3 regions of the Streptomyces sp. NPDC004111 genome follow, and region 3 is predicted to be linked to each of the others. Evidence: riboswitches for the same ligand, from Rfam matches in the RefSeq annotation. Region 3 holds a riboswitch; each other region holds the start of a gene.

Region 1 (2,257 bases), on a different contig from region 3:
TGTTGGCGACCGTACCCACGCTGCTCTGGGCGATGGAGAACAGCAGCAGCAGCGGAAGCGCGGCGCCCGCATAGGCCAGGACCAGGGTGTTCACCACGGAGGCGATGTGGTCGCGGCCGATCCGGATGCCGGCCCGGTAGAGGGCGCGCGGGCCCATCCTCGGGTCGGCCTGGTGGAGTTCCCATACCGCCGAGGTCTGCGTGACGGTCACGTCGTCGAGGACGCCGAGCGAGCCGATGATGACGCCCGCGAGAAGCAGCCCGCTCATGTCGATCGACGGGTAGAGGCTGTGGATCAGGCCCGTGTTGTCGTCGATGTTGCCCGACAGGAACGCCCAGCCGATGAAGAGCGAGCCGAGCAGTCCGATCAGCAGCAGCGAGACGAGCGTGCCGACGACCGCCACGGAGGTGCGCGCGTTGAGCCCGTGGCAGGCGTAGAGCGCGATCAGCATGATGGCGCTGGCCCCGACTACGGCCACGACCAGCGGATTCGACCCCTGGAGGATGGCGGGCAGGATGAACAGGGTCAGCACCGCGAACGACGCGACCAGCGCGATCAGCGCCATCACCCCCTTCATCCGGCCGACGAGCACCACGGCCACCGCGAAGATGCCGGCGAGCAGGGCGAGCGGGAGCTTCCGGGTCACGTCCGTGACGGAGTACTGGAGCTCGCGGGGCGCGTCGGGGGCGTACGCGACGACCACCCCCTGACCCTCCTTCAACTGCCGTGTCGCACCTGGCTGGACGATCTCGGTGAAGGTGCGGCCCTTGTTCGCCCCGGTGACGACCTCGACGGACGCCTTCTTGCAGGTGCCCCCGGGTGCCTTCGCCGCGGGGTCGCCGTCCGGCCGGGAGGCCGCCGGGGGCTGCTGGGCGACGTTGGCCTCCTTGCAGTCGATCTCGTCGACCTGGACGACCCGGCCCTGCTCGGTCTGCCGGTCGAAGCCCACGCCGGTGCGTTCGTGCGCGGGCGCACCCCCCGGCCACAGCACGGCGAGACCGACAACGACGGCCGTGGCGAAAGGAATCAGCACCGCGGCGATCACCTTGCGCAGGTGCTTGGAGACGGGCGCCACAGGGCCGTGGGCATGGCTGTGCCCGTGGCTGTGACCGTGCCCGTGGCCCTGCGGAGGAGCAGGCGGGGGCGGCGGGCCCGGCGTCGTCGGCGGAGGCGTCGGCTGTGGGGGTGGCTGTGATGGGGTCACCGCCCGATCATCGCAAGAACGGCAGGGGCCCTCTGTTCAGCGCGGCCGGGGTGGCGCTAGCGTGAGGGCGAACCTTTGTACACGCGGGAGCTCGGAGCACCGGGCTGAGAGGGCGCTGACCTCCGTACACATGCGTACGGACACGGCTGCGTCGACCGCCGAACCTGTTACCGGGTAATGCCGGCGTAGGGAGTAGGTCTCATGACCACCATGGATGCACGCACGCCTGCCTCCGACCAGGACGGGCGCAAGCCCGGCTGGCACAAGGGATACGTCGAGGGCTCGCGCCCCGACCTCCGGGTGCCGGTCCGTCAGGTGCACCTGACCAACGGGAAGGACGTGACGCTGTACGACACGTCCGGCCCGTACACCGACCCGTCGATCGAGACTGACGTACGGCGCGGCCTCGCCCCGCTGCGGGAGAACTGGATCGTCGGCCGCGGCGACACCGAGGAGTACGCGGGCCGTCCGGTGCGCCCCGAGGACGACGGCATCAAGCACACGTCCCCGCGCGGGGGCCTGCGGAACCTGGACGCGGTCTTCCCCGGCCGCCCGCGCCAGCCCCGCCGGGGCCGCGACGGGCAGGCCGTCACGCAGCTCGCGTACGCACGGCGCGGGGAGATCACGCCGGAGATGGAGTACGTGGCGATCCGGGAGAACGTTTCCCCCGAGGTCGTACGGGAGGAGATCGCGGCGGGTCGCGCGGTACTGCCCGCGAACGTGAACCACCCGGAGATCGAGCCGATGATCATCGGCAAGCGGTTCCTGGTGAAGGTCAACGCCAACATCGGGAACTCCGCGGTCACTTCCTCCATCGAGGAGGAGGTGGACAAGATGACCTGGGCCACCCAGTGGGGCGCCGACACGGTCATGGACCTCTCCACCGGCCGCAATATCCACACCACCCGCGAGTGGATCCTGCGCAACGCCCCGGTCCCGATCGGCACCGTCCCGCTGTACCAGGCGCTGGAGAAGGTCGACGGCCGTGCCGAGGACCTGACCTGGGAGATCTACAAGGACACCGTCATCGAGCAGGCCGAGCAGGGCGTGGAC
Region 2 (2,257 bases), on a different contig from region 3:
GGATCGCCGCGAACGGGGTCCAGGAGCGGGCCTGTCCAGCGGGGACCGGGACGACCACGCGGTACGGAACCCCGCAGTCCGCTGGCTCTCAGCGCAGGTTGACGGCCTCGGCGAGCCGGTCCGGGCCGAGTTCGTACAGCCCGTCGATCAGCGCGACCGCGAACGTGCCCGGTCCCGCCGCGCGGGTCGCCGCGTCCTCGGCGGCCACCGTGAGCAGAGCGGTCGCGGCCGTGGCGGCGAGCAGCGCGTCACCGGTGACGGCGGTGCAGGCGGCCACCAGGGCGCCGAGCGCGCAGCCCGTTCCCGTCACCAGGGACAGCAGGGGGTGCCCGTTGGCCAGACGTACCACGCGCGTACCGTCCGTGAGGACGTCCACCGGACCGCTCACCGCCACCGCGCACCCGTAGCGCCGGGCCAGCCCGGTGGCCGCTTCCAGCGCGGACTCGGGGGTGTCCGTGCTGTCCACGCCGCGCCCGCCCCGGCCGCCGTCCAGCGCCAGGATCTCGGAGGCGTTGCCGCGAACGACCGCCGGGGGCGCGCTCGCCAGCAGTTCGTGCGCGAGTCCGGTACGCCAGGGAAGCGGACCGACGGCCACCGGGTCGAGCACCCACGGCCGCCCGGCCCCGGCCGCTTCCGTGACCGCGACGCGCATGGCGTCCGCCGTCACGGAGGTGACCGTCCCGAGGTTGACCAGGACGCCCCCGGCCACCCGGGCCAGCGCCCCGGCCTCCTCCGCGCTGTGCACCATCGCGGGGGCGGCACCCACCGCGAGCAGCACGTTCGCGGTGAACTGCGAGACCACGACATTGGTCAGGCAGTGCACAAGGGGTGCGGAGGTCCGCAGCGACGCGATCACGTCCGCCACGGCATCGGGGGACACGGCAGCGCCGTGCCGGGCAGGTACGGAGGCAGTACCCATCGTCAACACCCTTCCTACGCCGGCATTACCCGGTCCAGGTTCATGCGGTCGGCGAAAAGGGGAGAAAACAACTCCCGTCCGCCCTCTCAGCCCGGCTGCTCCCGAGCTCCCGCGGTGGTCGACACGCAATGTACCTCCCCCGGGGACGGAAGCCGCCACTCGGGGTGCGGCGGCCCCGGCCCCTCAGACCACGGAGAGCAGGTCCACCACGAAGACGAGCGTGGAATGCGGAGGGATCAGCGGCGTGGGGGACTCCTTGCCGTAGCCGAGGCGCGGCGGAACGACGATCTCGCGCCGCCCGCCGACCCTCATGCCCCGGATCCCCCGGTCCAGGCCCTTGACGGCCCGGCCGCCGCCGACCGCGAACTTGAACGGCTCGTCCCTGTCCCAGGAGGCGTCGAACTCCTTCCCGGACGCGAAGGCGACCCCGACGTAGTGCATCCGCACGACCCGTCCCGGCTTCGCCTCGGGCCCGTCCCCGACGACGAGGTCCCGGACGGTCAGCTCCTGGGGCGCGTCGCCCTCCGCCCGTACGATCTCGGGCTTGGTCGGTTCGGTCATCGCGGCCTCTCGGTCGTCGCAGCCCCGTCGCTCAGCGCCGGAATCCCTCGTACGGAACCCCTCGGAGGGAGTTCCCCGTACGGAATCCCCCGTGCGGAACGGCCGGGCGCATGGTCGCTCCATGCGGTAGCTGCTCACGCTACCGAAACCGCAGGTCAGCAACCGCCGAGTGGTGCCGAACGCCGTCGGCGCGGGGGAGCGGGCCGCGGCCCGGCGAGAGCTTACGGTGGAGGCAGCGTTCACCTGGGAGGGTGATGTGCGCGTCGTGAACATCGAGGAGTGTCGCCCATGCCGCAAGGCGCCGCGTACCACCACGGGAACCTGCGGGCCGCCTGCCTGCGGGCCGCCCGCGAACTGCTGGAGGAGGACGGCAGCGCCGGCCTGTCGCTGCGTGCGGTCGCCCGACGGGCGGGGGTGTCGCCGACGGCCCCGTACCGCCACTACGCGGACCGCGACACGCTCGTCTCCGCGGTGGCGGCCGAGGGGTACCGCGAACTCGCCGAACAGCTTGCCGCGGCACACCCCGCGCCTTCGACACCGGACGACCTCGCGGCGGTAGCCGTCGTCTACGTCCGGTTCGCCCTCGACCACCCGGCGCTGTTCCGGGCGATGTTCGCCGAGCCCTGCGACCCGGCCGGCGAGGAGCGCGTGGCCGCGACGGCCGTCATCGCGGAGTACGTGCGGGGCATCGTCCGCAGCGCCTTCCCCGGCTCGGACGCGAACGCCCTGTCGACCACGGTGTGGGCCCTCGTGCACGGTCTGGCGTTCCTGCACCTG
Region 3 (2,257 bases):
AGCAGGTGGCCGCCGGGCCCATCCGCACACATCTGAGACACTGGTTTGACCATGCCTAAGCCCGGAGAACTCACTTTCGTCGCGCCCCGCGGAGCCAAGAAGCCGCCGCGGCACCTCGCCGACCTCACGCCCGCCGAGCGCAAGGAGGCCGTGGCCGAGATCGGTGAGAAGCCGTTCCGCGCCAAGCAGCTTTCCCAGCACTACTTCGCCCGGTACGCCCACGACCCCGCCCAGTGGACCGACATCCCGGCCGGCTCGCGGGAGAAGCTGCGCGAGGCGCTGCTGCCCGAGCTGATGACGGTCGTGCGGCACCTGTCGACCGACCAGGACACCACCCGCAAGACGCTGTGGAAGATGCACGACGGGACGCTCGTCGAGTCGGTGCTGATGCGCTACCCGGACCGGGTGACCATGTGCATCTCCTCGCAGGCCGGGTGCGGGATGAACTGCCCGTTCTGCGCGACCGGACAGGCCGGGCTCGACCGGAACCTGTCGACCGCGGAGATCGTGCACCAGATCGTGGACGGCATGCGCGCGCTGCGCGACGGCGAGGTCCCGGGCGGACCGGCGCGGCTGTCCAACATCGTCTTCATGGGCATGGGCGAGCCGCTGGCCAACTACAAGCGCGTCGTCGGCGCGATCCGCCGGCTGACCGACCCGGAGCCGGACGGGCTCGGCCTGTCGCAGCGCGGCATCACCGTCTCGACCGTCGGCCTGGTGCCCGCGATGCTGCGGTTCGCCGACGAGGGCTTCAAGTGCCGCCTCGCGGTCTCGCTGCACGCGCCGGACGACGAGCTGCGCGACACCCTGGTGCCGGTCAACACCCGGTGGAAGGTGCGCGAGGTACTGGACGCGGCGTGGGAGTACGCGGAGAAGTCCGGCCGCCGCATCTCCATCGAGTACGCCCTGATCAGGGACATCAACGACCAGGCCTGGCGTGGTGACAGGCTCGGCCGGCTGCTGAAGAACAAGCGGGTGCACGTCAACCTGATCCCGCTGAACCCGACGCCCGGCTCCAAGTGGACCGCCTCGCGTCCCGAGGACGAGAAGGCGTTCGTCGAGGCCATCGCGGCCCATGGGGTGCCGGTGACCGTGCGCGACACCCGCGGTCAGGAGATCGACGGCGCCTGCGGCCAGCTGGCGGCGTCCGAGCGGTAGCACGTTCGAATCTGGTTGTACGCTTGAGCGCACATTTGCATATTCCGACAGGGGAGCGCCACAGCGCTGAGAGTGCAGTCCTGCTGCAGACCCTCTGAACCTTGCCCAGGTCATTCTGGGTAGGAAGTTCGGTCGTTACTCAAGCTGTTGCGCCCTGCCCGTTTTCCGGAGGTGTTCTCCGCGAGCGGGCGGGGCCGCGTCTCTTCCTGGTCATTTCCAGGAGGAAAACACCAGTGAGCACCATCAAGAGGTACGCGGCGATATCGTTCGCCGCCGCGCTCGGCGTCAGCGCGCTGGCCGCCTGCGGCGGCAAGTCCGCCGGTGACCGGCAGACCGACGGGGACGGGCCGAAGACCGTCACGCTGGTCAGCCACGACTCGTTCAGCGTCTCGGACTCCGTGCTCAAGGAGTTCACCAAGCAGACCGGCTACACCGTCAAGGTGCTGAAGAGCGGCGACGCGGGGGCCGCGCTCAACCAGGAGATCCTCACCAAGGGCTCGCCGCGCGGCGACGTCTTCTTCGGCGTCGACAACACCCTCCTCTCCCGCGCCCTCGACAACGGCCTCTTCACCCCCTACGAGGCCAAGGGCCTCGCCGGGATCCCGGCCGACCTCCAGCTGGACAAGGGCGAACACCGGGTCACGCCCGTCGACACCGGCGACATCTGCGTCAACTACGACAAGAAGTACTTCGCCGACAAGAAGCTGGCGCCGCCGCAGAGCCTGGACGACCTGACCAAGCCCGCGTACAAGAATCTGCTGGTCACCGAGAACGCGGCGACCTCCTCGCCCGGCCTGGGCTTCCTCCTCGCGACCGCCGGAAAGTACGGCGACGACGGCTGGCAGGGGTACTGGCAGAAGCTGAAGGACAACGGCGTCAAGGTCGTCGACGGCTGGGAGCAGGCCTACAACGAGGAGTTCTCCGGGTCCGCCGGCGGAAAGAAGGCCAAGGCGGACCGGCCGCTGGTGGTCTCCTACGCCTCCAGCCCGCCCGTCGAGGTGCTCTACGCCCAGCCGCGTCCCGCCGAGGCGCCCACCGGGGTGCTGACCGGCACCTGCTTCCGCCAGATCGAGTTCGCGGGCCTGCTGGGCGGCGCGAA

The links. Region 3 has a riboswitch for thiamine pyrophosphate ahead of ACFYVL_RS16540 (thiamine ABC transporter substrate binding subunit). Riboswitches for the same ligand answer to the same signal wherever they lie in the genome.
Region 1: another riboswitch for thiamine pyrophosphate. It lies ahead of thiC (phosphomethylpyrimidine synthase ThiC); the one in region 3 lies ahead of ACFYVL_RS16540 (thiamine ABC transporter substrate binding subunit).
Region 2: another riboswitch for thiamine pyrophosphate. It lies ahead of thiM (hydroxyethylthiazole kinase); the one in region 3 lies ahead of ACFYVL_RS16540 (thiamine ABC transporter substrate binding subunit).

The regions. Positions count from the first base shown of each region.
Region 1 covers NZ_JBIAMU010000032.1:41,619-43,875, forward strand. The annotation lists gene ACFYVL_RS41190 (YibE/F family protein) at 1-1,204, opposite strand, end outside; TPP riboswitch at 1,278-1,413, shown strand; gene thiC (phosphomethylpyrimidine synthase ThiC) at 1,406-2,257, shown strand, end outside.
Region 2 covers NZ_JBIAMU010000001.1:399,185-401,441, reverse strand. The annotation lists gene thiM (hydroxyethylthiazole kinase) at 89-919, opposite strand; TPP riboswitch at 913-1,042, opposite strand; gene ACFYVL_RS01765 (FKBP-type peptidyl-prolyl cis-trans isomerase) at 1,103-1,480, opposite strand; gene ACFYVL_RS01760 (TetR/AcrR family transcriptional regulator) at 1,769-2,257, shown strand, end outside.
Region 3 covers NZ_JBIAMU010000007.1:221,469-223,725, forward strand. The annotation lists gene rlmN (23S rRNA (adenine(2503)-C(2))-methyltransferase RlmN) at 52-1,158, shown strand; TPP riboswitch at 1,198-1,302, shown strand; gene ACFYVL_RS16540 (thiamine ABC transporter substrate binding subunit) at 1,392-2,257, shown strand, end outside.